Regions from separate parts of the Nonomuraea sp. NPDC005501 genome, predicted to be linked through region 1. Evidence: riboswitches for the same ligand, from Rfam matches in the RefSeq annotation. Region 1 holds a riboswitch; each other region holds the start of a gene.
What was found. A riboswitch is a leader RNA that binds a small molecule or an ion and turns the genes downstream of it on or off. The one in region 1 is predicted to bind thiamine pyrophosphate.

Region 2: linked by a shared signal. The riboswitch ahead of tenA (thiaminase II) and the one ahead of ABZS51_RS18240 (FAD-dependent oxidoreductase) in region 1 are both predicted to bind thiamine pyrophosphate.
Region 3: linked by a shared signal. The riboswitch ahead of ABZS51_RS01660 (cytosine permease) and the one ahead of ABZS51_RS18240 (FAD-dependent oxidoreductase) in region 1 are both predicted to bind thiamine pyrophosphate.

What each region holds. Positions count from the first base shown of each region.
Region 1 is NZ_JBEXDT010000033.1:50,841-55,552, forward strand. It holds gene ABZS51_RS18225 (PASTA domain-containing protein) at 1-59, opposite strand, end outside; gene ABZS51_RS18230 (thiazole synthase) at 269-1,024, opposite strand; gene thiS (sulfur carrier protein ThiS) at 1,017-1,217, opposite strand; gene ABZS51_RS18240 (FAD-dependent oxidoreductase) at 1,214-2,599, opposite strand; TPP riboswitch at 2,589-2,705, opposite strand; gene ABZS51_RS18245 (FAD-dependent oxidoreductase) at 2,764-3,927, shown strand; gene ABZS51_RS18250 (Rv2175c family DNA-binding protein) at 3,958-4,332, shown strand; gene thiE (thiamine phosphate synthase) at 4,310-4,712, shown strand, end outside.
Region 2 is NZ_JBEXDT010000001.1:23,258-27,969, forward strand. It holds gene clpB (ATP-dependent chaperone ClpB) at 1-202, shown strand, start outside; gene ABZS51_RS00130 (hypothetical protein) at 425-1,060, shown strand; TPP riboswitch at 1,075-1,170, shown strand; gene tenA (thiaminase II) at 1,162-1,872, shown strand; gene ABZS51_RS00140 (hypothetical protein) at 1,978-2,508, opposite strand; gene ABZS51_RS00145 (hypothetical protein) at 2,673-3,080, shown strand; gene ABZS51_RS00150 (TetR family transcriptional regulator) at 3,190-3,834, opposite strand; gene ABZS51_RS00155 (SDR family oxidoreductase) at 3,904-4,712, opposite strand, start outside.
Region 3 is NZ_JBEXDT010000001.1:329,026-333,737, forward strand. It holds gene ABZS51_RS01650 (PAS domain S-box protein) at 1-214, opposite strand, end outside; gene ABZS51_RS01655 (methylated-DNA--[protein]-cysteine S-methyltransferase) at 308-868, shown strand; gene ABZS51_RS01660 (cytosine permease) at 879-2,222, opposite strand; TPP riboswitch at 2,213-2,325, opposite strand; gene ABZS51_RS01665 (GNAT family N-acetyltransferase) at 2,422-3,171, opposite strand; gene ABZS51_RS01670 (rhodanese-like domain-containing protein) at 3,226-3,549, opposite strand; gene ABZS51_RS01675 (helix-turn-helix domain-containing protein) at 3,546-3,959, opposite strand; gene ABZS51_RS01680 (DNA-formamidopyrimidine glycosylase family protein) at 4,008-4,712, opposite strand, start outside.

The sequences.
Region 1 (4,712 bases):
ATGCGGTAGCGCCCATCGAGGAGTCGCCCGACCAGGGGGTCCGCCGTCGTCGTGTCCACGCCGCCGAGTTTACGGGCGTTTGGCCACCGCCAGGGTGCGACCACCCGAAACGATGCGGAGCCGTGGCCCCTGCCGCGCCCTCTCTTGACCTCCCGGACCACTCCGGGACCAGGGGATCCACCGGCTCACGGAGGCCCCGCGGGCCCCGGCGTGACGCCGGGGCCGGCTTGACCCGATTCGTGGGGGCCCACGTCACCGGGTCACGGGGTCACGGGGTCATCGGGGAGGACGCCTCGGCGTAGCGGCGGCGCGGGATGCGCCCGGCCTGGCGGGCCAGCCGCCCGGCCTGGACCGCGCCCCGCATGGCCGCCGCCATCAGGTCGGGACGCTGCGCGCGGGTGACCGCCGTCGCCAGCAGCACGGCGTCGCAGCCCAGCTCCATCGCCAGCGCGGCGTCGCTGGCCGTGCCGATGCCCGCGTCGAGGATCACCGGCACGGAGGCCGCCTCCACGATGAGCTCGATGTTGTGCGGGTTGCGGATGCCGAGGCCGGAGCCGATGGGCGCGCCGAGCGGCATGACGGCCGCGCAGCCGGCCTGCTCCAGGCGGCGCGCCAGCGCCGGGTCGTCCCCGATGTACGGCAGCACCACGAAGCCCTCGGCCACCAGCCGCTCGGCCGCGTCGAACGTCTCGATCGGGTCCGGCAGCAGCGTCCGCTCGTCGGCGATGACCTCAAGCTTGACCCAGTTCGTCCCGAGGGCCTCGCGGGCCAGCCTGGCCGTCAGCACGGCCTCGCCCGCGGTGAAGCAGCCCGCGGTGTTGGGCAGCACCTTGATGCCGCGCACGCGCAGCACGTCGAGGACCGAGCCGCGGGCCGACGGGTCGAGCCGCCGCATCGCGACCGTGGTCAGCTCGGTGCCGGAGGCGGCGAGGGCCTGGTCCAGCACCTCCAGCGAGGGCGCGCCGCCGGTGCCCATGATGAGCCGGGAGGAGAACTTCTCCCCGGCGATGATCAGGTCATCCACCCTGCACCGCCGTGAGCACCTCGACGCGGTCGCTGTCGCCGAGCGCCGTGGTGTCCCACGAGCCGCGCGTCACGACCTCGTCGTTCAGGGCCACCGCCACGCCGGTGGTGGCGGTGGTCAGGATCCGTACGGCCTGCGCCACGGTGGTGCCGTCGGGCACCTCGCGCTGGCTGCCGTTGATCGTCACTCTCATCCCATCTCCTCGGAGCCGGAGTTGCCGTCGTAGGGGCCGGAGGGCCTGTCGTGAGCGCCGGGGGCCGGGTGGTGGCGGGCCGGGGAGCAGAGGGCCGCCGACTCGGGCTCCTCGCCCAGGAGGATCGCCGTCGTGAGCGGCGCCAGGAGCACCCCGCCGCGGTGGTGCCCGGTCGCCAGCGTCAGCCCCGGGACGCCGGCCGGGCCGATGAGCGGCAGGTTGTCCGGGGTGCCGGGACGCAGGCCCGCCACCACCTCGGCCACCTCCAGCTCGGTCACGCCGGGCACCAGCTCCCGGGCGTCGCGCAGCAGCTCGTACACGCCGCCGGCCGTCACCCGCGTGTCGAACCCCATCTCCTCCTGCGTGGCGCCCACCACGAGCTCGCCGTCGCCCCGCGGCACCAGGTAGACGGGGGCGCCGTGGACCATGCCGCGCACGCACCGGCCCAGCAGCGGCTCGGGGGACCGCAGCCGCATGATCTGGCCCTTGACCGGCCGGATCGGGAGGTCGTACAGCTCGCCGCTCCACGCTCCGGCGGCCAGGATCACCCCGTCGGCCCGGATCTCGGACGGCAGGTCCCCGCCGTCCGCCGGAGAGTCCAGCCGCACGCCCACGACCGCCTGACCGCGCCCGGAGCCGCCACCGGGGCCGCCGGGGGCACGCAGGAGCTCGGACACCCGGCCCGGCACCACGGGGACGCCCAGCCGCTCCAGGGCGGCCAGCAGGGCTGTTGTGACGCGGCGCGGGTCCACCCACGCGTCGCCCGGCGCCAGCAGCCCGCCCCGGACCGACGGGGCCAGCATCGGCTCCAGGCGGCGGCACTCCCGGCCCGTCAGCCGCTCCACCGGCAGCCCCAGCTTGCCCATGAACCCGGCCAGCTCGTCGAGTGCCGCCAGGTCGTCCGCGCCGAACGCCACGTCCAGGGTGCCGTCGGCACGGAAGTCCAGCCCGTACGACGGGACCGGGCCCGACCGCGCCGGGGACGACGGGACCGGGCCCGACCGCGCCGGGGACGACGGGACCGGGCCCGACCGCGCCGGGGACGACAGGACGGGGCCCGACCGCGAAGGGGACGACGGCACGGGACGGGCGCCGCCGAAGGGCCCGGGTGGGCGGGACGGGGCCAGGACGCCCGGCGGCAGGCCGGCGTCCTCGGCCAGCTCGGCGGCGAACGACGGCCAGCGGCGCAGCGACGCCACCCCCAGCCGCAGCAGCGGCTCCTCCGTGTAGGCGACCTCGCTGACGGGCGCCAGCATGCCGGCGGCCGCGTGCGAGGCCCCGGAGGCCGGGGCCGGGTCCACCACGGTGACGGGCCGCCCCGCCCGCGACAGCCGCCAGGCGATCGACAGCCCGACGATCCCGCCGCCCACGACCAGCTCCATGCGCGCTCCCTTCGCCGGCATGATCCGGATCAGGTGGATTGCGGTCGAAGGCCCGGTCAAGCCTTCCTCTCAGCCCGGTCACGGCCGGACTCCCGCGCGTCTTACCCCTCCAGCCTACGGCCTCGGTGCGGAGCGCAGGCGGCGGCCCCGTTATGGTCTTGACCGTGAACCGTGTCGTGGTGGCAGGAGCGGGCCTGGCCGGCGTGCGCAGCATCGAGGCCCTGCGGGCGAGGGGGTTCGGCGGCGAGATCACCCTCCTGGGACAGGAACGGCACCGCCCGTACGACCGGCCGCCCCTGTCGAAGGCGGTGCTGCTGGGCACCAGCGACTCCAGCTTCGTCGACTCCGACCTCGCGACGCTGGAGGTGGACTTCCGCCCCGGTGTCAGCGCCACCGGCCTGCGTCCGGGCGTCGTCGAGACCGGCGAGGGGGAGCTGCCGTACGACGGGCTGGTCATCGCGACCGGCGCCGAGCCGATCACGCTGCCCGGCGACGGGCCGCAGCATGTGCTGCGCACCCTCGACGACGCGCTGGAGCTGCGCGCCCGGCTGGTCCGCGGCGCCCGCGTCGCCGTGGTCGGCGCCGGCTGGATCGGCGCCGAGGTGGCCACGGCCGCCCGCCGCGCGGGCTGCGAGGTGACCGTGATTGAGGCCGGACCCGCGCCGCTCTTCCACGCCGTCGGGGCCGGGATCGGCGCCCGCACCACCGGCTGGTACGAGGACGTCGACCTGCGGCTGGACACCATGGTCGCGTCGGTGGACGAGGGCGGGGTGCGGCTGGTGGACGGCGAGTTCGTCGAGGCGCACGTGGTCGTCTCCGGCATCGGGGTCCGCCCGGCCGTCGAGTGGCTGGCGGGCGCCGACATCGACCTGCACAACGGCGTCGTCACCGACGAGCACCTGCGCGCCTCCCTGCCGGGCGTGGTCGCGGTGGGCGACTGCGCCGCCTGGTGGTCGCGCCGCTACGGCACGCGCCTGCGGGTGGAGCACTGGGACACCGCGCTCGGCGCGCCCGAGGTCGCCGCGGCCACCCTGCTGGGCGAGGAGGCCGTCTACGACCCGGTGCCGTACTTCTGGTCCGAGCAGTTCGGCCACATGGTCCAGTACGCGGGCCACCATCCGGCCGGCGACCGCCTCCTGTACCGGGGCGACCCGGAGGGCAAGTGGTCGGCCTGCTGGCTGACCGGCGACGGCGCGCTGGCCGCGGTGCTCGCCGTGGACCGGCCCCGCGACCTCGTCCAGGGCCGCCGCATCATCGAGGCAGGGCACCGGATGGACCCGGAACGCCTGGTAGATCCCGATGTCCCTCTACGGGATTGTGTTGTTTGAGCAAGCGCGCCATGTGGTAGTTGTGGTTTCGTGACGCTTTCTGTTGCACAGATCGACCGGGAGACCGACCAGCTCGTCAACGAGTGGCTCACTCTCCCCGAGGTGGCCGACCGCCTGCAGCTCTCGCTCGGGCGGACCAAGCAACTCCTCAAGGACCACAAGCTGCTCGGCGTGCGCCGGGGCAGCGGCGGGCCGCACGTGCCCGCGGTGTTCCTTGACGGAAGGGACGTGATGAAGGGCCTGCCCGGCACGCTGACCGTGCTGCTGGACGCGGGCTACGACGACGCCGAGGCGCTGCGGTGGCTGTTCACCCCGGACGACTCGCTGCCCGGCTCGCCCGTCGAGGCGATCCGCGCGGGCCGCCACACCGAGGTCAAGCGGCGTGCCCAGGCCCTCGCTTTCTGACGCCCGGCTCTACCTCTGCACCGACGGCCGGCGCCGGCGCGGTGACCTGGCCGAGTTCCTCGACGCCGTGCTCGCCAACGGCGTCGACGTCGTCCAGCTCCGCGAGAAGGGCCTGGAGGCGCGGGAGGAGCTCGAGCTGCTGGAGGTCTTCCGCGACGCCTGCGACCGGCACGGCAGGCTGCTGGCCGTCAACGACCGGGCGGACGTGGCCTACGCCGCCCGGCCCGACGTGCTCCACCTGGGGCAGGACGACCTTCCGGTGGGCGTCGCGCGGGAGATACTCGGCGACGACATCCTCATCGGCAGGTCCACCCACTCCACCGCCGAGGCGTCCGCCGCCGCGGTGGAGGAGGGCGTCGACTACTTCTGCTGCGGGCCGA
Region 2 (4,712 bases), on a different contig from region 1:
CCTGGACGTCACTCCGGCGGCCCGCGAGTGGCTGTCGCTCACCGGCTACGACCCGCTGTACGGCGCCCGTCCGCTGCGCCGCCTGGTGCAGTCGGCGATCGGCGACAAGCTGGCCAAGGCGGTGCTGTCGGGCGAGATCGTGGACGGCGACAAGGTGCTGGTCGACCTCGGCGACGACGAGCTGACCGTCAAGCGCGCCTGACGCGCGACGTACCGACGACAAGGCCCCGGGGCCGGCCTTTCCCGCCGGCTTCCCGGGGCTTTCGCGTGCCCGGGTCCGTGTCGCGGCCCGCTCGCCGGTAAGGGCTGGTCCACCGTTCGGCCAAGCCCGCCCCGGCGCACCGCTTCCCTGGCTAGCTTCGGCCTTCGTCCGAGATCCGCCCGGCGTCCGCCCGGGCAGCCGTACCGACGAGGGGGACGTTCAGTGTCAGTGTCATCCCGGTCCTATCCCAGGTCATCCCGGTCCTATCCCAGGTCATCCCGGTCCTGTCCCGGCTTTCGGGCCGTCGCGGCGGCCACGCTGAGCGCCGGCGTCATCTGGATCATCGCGGCGCCGCCTCCCGTCCTCGCCCTCACCCACGCCCTCACCCCCGTCCCGGCCGGGGACGAGGGCGGGGCGGCCGGCGAGGAAAGCGCCGCCGCGGTCGCGGCGCGGACGGCGGAGCGCCTCGGCCTGACCGGCCCCCGGGGCGCCGGCTCCCCGATGGTCGCCCCCGACCTGACGGCCACGGCCGCGGGTGTGCCGGTCCTGCCTCCGGGCGCGCGCAACCCCTCGGGCCTGTCCGACGTGTCCACGATGGCCGCCGCGCCCGACCTGCCCGGCCTGCCGGCGGCTCCGGCCCGGCCCGTCCGGACGTTCGACGGGGTGCCCGTCTCGGGGGCCCCGGAGCCGGCCGTCCGCCGTCAGCACGCGCACGAGGCGCCGGACCGCGCACCGAGCCGCCGGGACGCCGCCACCCACGCGGAGGGGCCGCGCACCGGGGCCTCCCGCGTCGCGGAGCCCGGCGTCACCTCGCTCGGCGACGTCGGCACCCTCCTCCCGAGCCTGCCGCTGGGATGATCCCTGTTACGGTGGACCGTGACGCGGGGTGCCCGGAGGGCCGGGCTGAGATCACACCCGTCGAACCTGATCTAGTTCGTACTGGCGAAGGGACGTCGACGTTGTCGTTCTGCGACGAGGTCTGGGCGAGCACCGCCACGCTGCTCGACGCCATCCATCGGCACCCGTTCAACACCGCCCTCGGCGGCGGCACCCTGAGCCGCGACCGGTTCACCTTCTACCTGGTGCAGGACGCCCGCTACCTGGCGGCGTACGCGAAGGTGCTGGCGACAGCGTCGGCGCGCGCCACCGAGCCCGCGGACGCCATGTTCTTCGCCCAGAGCGCGCACACGGCGCTGGCCGTCGAGCGCGCCCTGCACACCGGCTACCTCGACGGGTTCGGGCTGAGCCCCGAGGACGTGGCCGGCATCCGCACCTCGCCGACCTGCCTGGCCTACGCGTCGTACCTCCAGGCGACGGCTCTCAGCGCGCCCCTCCCCGTGCTGGTCGCCGCGGTGCTGCCGTGCTTCTGGGTCTACCAGGACGTCGGAACGGCCCTGCTGGAGCGCACGGCCGGCCGGTCCGGCCACCCGTACCAGGCGTGGATCTCCACCTACTCCGACCCGTCGTTCGCCGCCTCGGTGACACAGGTGCGTGCCATCGCCGACCGGCTGGCCGGGACCGCCGACCCCGCCACCCGCCGGGCCATGGCCGAGGCGTTCTGCCGGGCGACGGAGTACGAGTGGATGTTCTGGGACAGCGCGTGGCGGCTGGAGACGTGGCCCACCGGCCAGTGGCTGGCGACCGGCGCGGAGGCCACGGCCGCCCTCTGACCCCGGATCGCCCGTACGGCCTGATCGCGGGCATGCCGACGGCAGCGAGCGCCCCTCGGGGCGCACCCCGGGCCGGACAGGATCGCCCGGCCGGGAGAGCCCGGCTCAGGACACCAGGGCGTCGAGCTCGTCCTCGGGCAGGCCCAGGTCGACCCGGATGCGGTAGCGCGTGCGCAGCAGCGCCACATGCTCCGGGTCGTCCTCGTCACTGGCCAGCACGGCCTGGGTCACCCATTCGAGCCCGGCCGGCAGGTCGCCGTACGCGACGAGCGTCTCGGCGATCGTGTGGGAGGTCGCCGTGGTGATCCCGCCCTCCGCGCGGATCGCCTCGATGACCTCCCTCGCCTCAGCGGGACGGTCGAGCTCGAAGAGCGTGTCGGCGATGCCGGCGCGTGGGTCGATGAGCGACTCACCGCCGTCCTCCACCGCGCGCTGGAAGCACTCCAGGGCCCGGGCGGGCTGCCCGGCCGAGCGCCATTCCTCGGCCGCGAGGACCAGGATGGACGCCCTGGAGACATCGCCCGAGGAATAGCCGAGCGCGACGTCGTACAGCCGCCTGGCAAGGGAGCTGTGGTCGTCGGCCAGCAGAGCCTGCTCAAGCAGGCGATCAAGGTGCTCACGGGTCACATGCGCCACACCGCGAGACTACCGAGCCAGGTGCCGGTTTGCCCCGGCAATGCACATCGCCGATCCGGCACGACTTTGGCAAGGTCATGTCAAAGGATGCCCGCTTCCGGCGTGTCTTCGCAGGCCGTAGGGCATATAGCGGTCGCGCGCACCGGCGAGGAGGAGGGGCTGCGATGGGCATCTCCAAGCAGACGACCTTCACGCTCTCCTGTGCCGTGGCGCTTTCGGTCCTGGTTCCGGGTGCGGCCGGATACCTTTCCGGACGGCTCGCCGCCGTGGAATCGGCCGAGCGCGAACTCCACGCGATCGAGACCCGGCTGGACGCCCGGGAGGCGCGCGAGGACCGCCAGGCGTGGCCGGTGGCGCTCCCGGCGCCCTGCGACGGTGCCCCGACGGCCAAGGACCGCGAGGGGCGCGCCCCCGCGCCCCGGCAACGCGTGACGCCCTCGCAGGCGCCCCAGGCCGGCGAGGCACGCCCGCCGGCGCCCGACACGCGGCCGCCGGCCCCCAAGGCCCAGCAGCCGCACCCGGCGCTCGGCTGGCTCCCCGAGCTCATCCAGCGCCTGCGCCTGAACGACTGACCACCCCGGACGGCGTCCGCGGCGTCAGGCCGTCCACGGAGTCAGGCCGTCCGCGGCGTCAGGCCGTCCACAGAGCCAGGCCGTCCGCGGCGTCAGGCCGTCCGCGGCGTCAGGCCGTCTGCGGCGTCCAGGAGCGGAGCTGGCGGGACAGGAAGCCGCGGATGAGCTGCTTGGCCGCCGCGATGATCTCCGGCTCGCCGTTCGGGTCGCGGCGGAAGGCGAGCTTGAGCACCGCGTCCCCCGCCTCGACCGCCACCAGGACCGCCACGTCCAGCTCATGGCTGTCGGCCAGGCCGAACTCCTGGAGCAGCAGCCCGCGCAGCCGTCCGGCGATCACCGTGTTGTTGTCGGAGTCGGAGTCGAGGAGGTTGAGGTCGACCACGTCGCCGAAGTGCAGGCTTCTGAAGCCCCGGACGGTCCGGTGCATGTCGACGTACTCGTCGATGATCGCGTCGACGGCCTCCCACCAGCCGACGTAGTCCTCCTCCAGGAACCTGCGGCCGACCCTGGAGACGAACTGCTCGACGTTGCGCCGGGTCAGCTCCTGGGTGATGGCCCGCTTGTCGGGGAAGAACTGGTAGACCGACCCGATCGCGACACCGGCCCGGTCGGCGATGCGGGTGGTGGAGAGCGACTCGTAGCCGATCTCGTCGAGCAGCTCGGCGCAGGCGTCGAGCATCCGCTCGACCCGGCGCGCGCTGCGGCGCTGCGCCGGCCGTCGCCGTAACGGCTGGGGTCGCACGCATTCGTCCATCTGGGGTGACAGCACGAGTTCCATCTTTCCCCCAAGGACACGATCGTTATCTGGCAATCAGTGGATTTCTCACGGCTCCAGGTGAGCCTCGTGCGAGTTCGGCCGGTGGCCGAGGCGGCGGGCCGTGCCGGAGAGCCGGGCCAGCACCCGGGCGGCGCCGGGCGAGAGGCGTGACAGGGCGTACCCGAGCTTGCCCTCGGCGTTGACCGGGACGACGGCCTCGTTCCGGTGGACGGCCCGCAGGATGTGCGCGGCGACGCGCTCGGGCGGGTAGCCGCGGCTCTCCAGCGCCGTCACCGAGATGTCGCGGAGATCGGTGCCGACGTACGTGGCGTGACGGGCGATGTTCGTGGAGACGAAACCGGGACAGATCGCGCTGACGCCGATGCCCTGCCCGGCCAGTTCGGCCCGCAGGCAGTCGCTGAGCGTCTTCACCGCCGCCTTGACCGTCGAGTACGCGGGCAGCAGCATCGTGGGCGCGAACGCGGCCAGCGAGGCGACGTTGACGATGTTGCCGCCTTCGCCGCGTTCGACCATCTGCGCCGCGAACAGCCGGCAGCCGTGGACCACGCCCCACAGGTTGACGTCGATCATGCGCCGCCAGTCCTCCACGGAGTGGTCGAGGAAGGCGCCGGCGACGAGGATGCCGGCGTTGTTGACCACGATGTCCGGGACGCCGTGGTCGGCGCGGACCTTCTGGGCGAAGCTCTCCATCCGGGCGGCGTCGGCGACATCGACCTGCTGGGCGTGGGCCGTGCTGCCGAAGTCCTTGGCGATGCCGGCGGCCGTGCGGGCCGCCGCCGCCTCGTCCACGTCGGCGCAGACCACCTCGGCCCCGTGGGCGGCGAAGGCTCGGGCGGTGGCGCGGCCGATCCCGC
Region 3 (4,712 bases), on a different contig from region 1:
CGAGCACCGCGTTGTGCTCAGCCGTCAGCTCCCCCGGCACGATCGGCGCCCTGCGGCCCAGCATCTCCTCGGCGGTCCAGCCGAAGAGCCGCTCGGCGGCCGGGGTCCACACCAGCACGGTCTGGTCCCGGTCGAGCGCGATCAGCGCGTCGGGCGAGCCGGCGAGCACCGCGCGAGCGATCTCGTCGTCACTGCCGGCCCACTCGTCACCCACACCTCCATAGTGCCCGCGCTGCGCGGCCGCCGTCGGCCGATCCGTCCGATACGCTGCCGATCACGACCTACCAGGTGAGAAGAGGGTGAGCGGATGTCGAGCGGTGATCTCGATGCCCTGCTACGGGTGACCTCCGCCACCTACCGCGGGGAGACCCCGCCCGACGTCGCGTTCGGCACCTATGACGGCGCCGTGGGGCGGCTGGTGCTGGCGGTGTCCGGCAAGGGGATCGTGGCGTGCAGCTTCGAGGACGAGCACGCGGTGTACGAGCGGGTGACGCGGCACGTGGGCTCGTTCATCGGGCCCGACCCCGGCCGGCTGGACCCGGTGCGCCGGGAGCTGGACGCGTACTTCTCGGGGCGGCTGCGGGCCTTCACCACGCCGGTCGACCTGGCCATCGCCACGTCGTTCGCGCGCACGGTGCTGCAGAAGACCATGGCGGTCCCGTACGGCACGACGGCGACGCTCAGTGAGATCGGCGAGCACATCGGCCGGCCACGCGCGCTGCGGGCGGTCGGCAACGCGCTGATGGCCAACCCGGTGTGCGTCATCGTGCCGTGCCACCGGATCGTGCCCGGCGACGGCGCGCTCGGCGACTACGCCGGGGGCGTGAACGCCAAGCGCCACCTCCTCACCGTCGAGTCCCGCTCCTGATCACGAGCTGTCAGACGCGGTCGGCGTAGGTCCGGCGCCGGGCCAGGCCGAGGGCGAGCGTGACCAGGGCGGCCACGAGCGCCGCGCCGAGCGCGCCGTTCATCCACGGCTGACGGGTGAAGCCGATCGCCTCGCGCACCCAGGCCCAGAGGCCGTCCCACGCCCCGACGGTCGGCGTCGAGGTGGTCAGCCAGTACGCGGCGAAGCCGAGCACCCAGGGCACCAGCATGGACCAGCGGGACGGCGCGTCCTCGTCGGTGTTCCACCGGGCGGAGCCGCCGAGCACGAAGTAGTCCACGGCGAGGACCGCGAACATCGGCACGAACACCGCGCCGATGATGCCGAGGAAGGCCCCGTAGGAGTTCACGTCCACCACCAGCGCCACGGCCGTGGTGACCACGCCGATGGCGACGCTGAAGAGGCGGCGGTCGACGCGGGGCATGAGGTTCTGCAGCGAGAGGGTGGTCGAGTAGACGTTCGCGAACGACTGGTCGGTCTCGCGCAGGACGAGCACGGCGAAGAACAGCGCGCCGAGCGGCGCCGCGACGAACGTCCCGAACACCGCGGTGCCGTCCGCCTGGACCGCGGCCGCCCCGGCGATGGCCACCGCGTACACGCCGAGCCCCAGGCAGGCCACCTGGGCCAGCGTGTAGCCGCCGACGACGCCGGTGAACGCGGCGGCGCTCGACCTGGAGTGCCGGGCGAAGTCGGCGGCCATCGGCACCCACGAGACCGACAGCGCGATCACGTAGTCGACGGCCGGCGCGAACGCGTGCCACGAGCCGCCGGCCTGCGGCTGAGCCTGGCCGAGGAAGTCCACGGCGAACCAGGCCAGCGCGATGACCACGGCGACCGTGACGTACCGGCGCAGCAGCCGCACCGAGCCGAGCGGCCAGATCGACAGCGAGGTGGTGAGGACTCCGGCGACGATCACCCAGACCGCGTACGGCACCGCCGGACCGAAGATCGCGCTCGCGCCCATGGAGATCACCCAGAGCTCGAAGGCGCCCCAGCCGACCATCTGGATGATGTTGAGCACCGTCGGCAGGTACGACAGCCGCGCCCCGAACAGCCCCCGGAGCAGCACCATCGAGGGCCGTCCGGTCTGCGTGCCGGGGATGGCGGCCAGGCCCACCATCGCGGTGCCGACGAGGCTGCCCACGACCGCGGCGGTGAGGGCCGCGGCCACGCTCAGCGGCGCGCCGCCAAGCGGGTCGAGCAGGAAGAGCGCGCCGGAGAAGCCCAGCAGGCTCACCCCGAGGTTGGCCCAGAGCGCGCCCTGGTCCAGCACCCCGAGCGTCTTCGGCGGGGCCTCGTCGAGGGTCAGCGGGACTTCGTTGACGGCATGCGTCATCACACACTCCCTACGCCGGCATTACCCGGACAGGTTCATGCGGTCGGCAGCAGCGGCAGCTGCCCTCTCAGCCCGGTGGCCCCGAGCTCCCGCGGGATCTGTAGTTGTCGCGCGCCGGACCACCCTGGTCTGTGCCGGAGATGTCCTGGCGTGCGCCCTCATGATGCCTCATGCGCCGCCGGACGGCCACCCGGGCCCGTCAGGGGGTGTAGACGTACGGGGTCGTGGTGCCGAGCGGCACGAAGCCGAGCCGCAGCAGGATCGGACGGCTCTCGCTGGAGGCGTCCACGTGGAGGTAGCGGTAGCCCCGCTCGACGGCCACCCGCGCCCGGTGGGCCAGCAGCGCCCGGTACACGCCGCGCCCGCGCCACCCGACCACCGTGCCGCCGCCGAAGAGCCCGGCGAACTCGGTGTCCGGGTCCAGGTCCACCCGCGCCCCGCTGATCGGCCGGTCGCCGGCCATCGCGACGACCGCGGCCATCGACTCGGGCCGCTCGGCCAGCCGGCGGAGCAACTGGTCGCGCAGTCCCGGCGCCGGGATGCCGAACGCCTGCTCGTGCGCCTCCATGAGCAGCTCGATCCCCGCCGGGTCCTCCGCCGGGCGCAGGACGACGCCTTCGGGCAGCCGCGGCTCGGCGGCCATGGCGGCGGCCTCCGCGGCCAGCAGCGTCTCCTCCGGCTCGGCCGCGAAGCCCGCGGCCGACAACCGCTCCGCCAGGTCGGCGGGGCGGTCATGGGAGTACAGCTTCCACTCGAACGAGCGCTTCAGCGCGGTGAAGTACGCCACCTGCGCCGCGATCTCGGCGTCGGCCGTGTCCTCGTCGAGGTCCGACCACAGGATGCCGTTCCAGCCGCCCTCGGCCGCCTTGCGCACCACGCGGCCCGCCCGCTCGCCCTGGCTGATTCGCACCTGGCGGTCGTAGGCCGCCAGCATCTCATCACGATTCACCGGCACAGCCCACCAGCACGGACGCGCGCGGGGCAACCGGATTAAGGGACCGGCTCAGGCCACGAACGGCGGCTGACCGGTCTCGCTGACCATCGGACGGCTCGCGCCCTCCCACGACTGCATGCCGCCGCCGACGTTGACCGCCTCGCGCCCCAGGTGGTTCAGCCAGGCCGCCACCTGGTAGGACCGGCCGCCGACCCGGCAGACGACGTAGACCTTGCCGCCGGCGGGGACCTCGTCGACGCGCCCCTGGATCTCGCTCATCGGGATGTGCACGGCCTCGGGGGCGTGGCCCGCCACCCACTCCTCCCGCTCGCGCACGTCCAGCAGGAAAGCGTCGTCGGGTACGTCACGTGCCTCTACCTCGGGAACCGTCATGCGTCCATCATCTCGCGCCCTCGGTCGTAGGCCGCACGGGCCTCGGCGATCTCCCGCTGATGCCGCTCGGTCCAGGTGACCAGCGACTTGATCGTCTCGTGCAGGGTGCGGCCGAGCGGCGTGAGCGCGTAGTCGACGCGGGGCGGCACGACGGGATGGACGGTCCTGGTCACCAGGCCGTCGCGCTCCAGGTGGCGCAGGGTCACGCTGAGCATGCGCTGGCTGACCCCGTCGATCTCGCGGCGCAGCTCGCTGAAGCGCAGGCTCCGGCTGTCGAGCAGGGCGATGACGAGCAGCGACCACTTGTCGGCGACGCGGTCCAGGATCTGCCGGACCTCGCAGTCCTCGCGGGTGTCCCACTGCCGGACGTCGTAGTCGTCGGTGATGTCACAGGAGGCGTGGTCGTCCATGGCTCCATGCTGTCGCAGGCAGCCGGCGGTTACAAGAGATAACCGACCCTACTTGAGCAGGCGCGACAGGCGCCGGTCGGCGAGCGGCTTGCCGCCGGTCTGGCAGGTCGGGCAGTACTGGAGCGAGGAGTCGGCGAAGGAGACCTCGCGGATGGTGTCGCCGCAGACGTCGCACGGCTGGCCGGCGCGGTTGTGGACGCGCAGGCCGGACTTCTTCTCCGCCTTGAGGTCCTTGGCGGCCAGCCCATGGGCCCGCTCCATGGCCTCGCGCAGCGTCGTGACGATGGCCTCGTGCAGGTCCGCGATCTGCGCGTCGGTCAGCGAGGACGCGATCTTGAACGGGGACATCCGGGCCGCGTGGAGCACCTCGTCGGAGTAGGCGTTGCCGATGCCCGCGACGACCTTCTGGTCGCGCAGCAGGCCCTTGATCTGCGTGCGGTTGCCGCCCACGATCTTCTTCAGCGTCTCGACCGTGAACGACTCCGCCAGCGGGTCCGGGCCCAGCGCGGCCACGCCGGGTACCTCGGCCGGGTCCCTCGTGACGTACATGGCCAGGCGCTTCTGCGTGCCGGCCTCGGTCAGCTCGAACCCCGGCGCCAGGCCCTCGTCGTCGGGCGCGAACCGCACCCTCGCCGCGAGCGGGCCCTTGCCGGGACGGACCGGCTTGGCGCCCGACAGGTCGTCGCGCCAGCGCAGCCAGCCGGCCCGGGCCAGGTGGATGACGAGGTGGAGCCCGTCGCAGTCGAGGTCGAG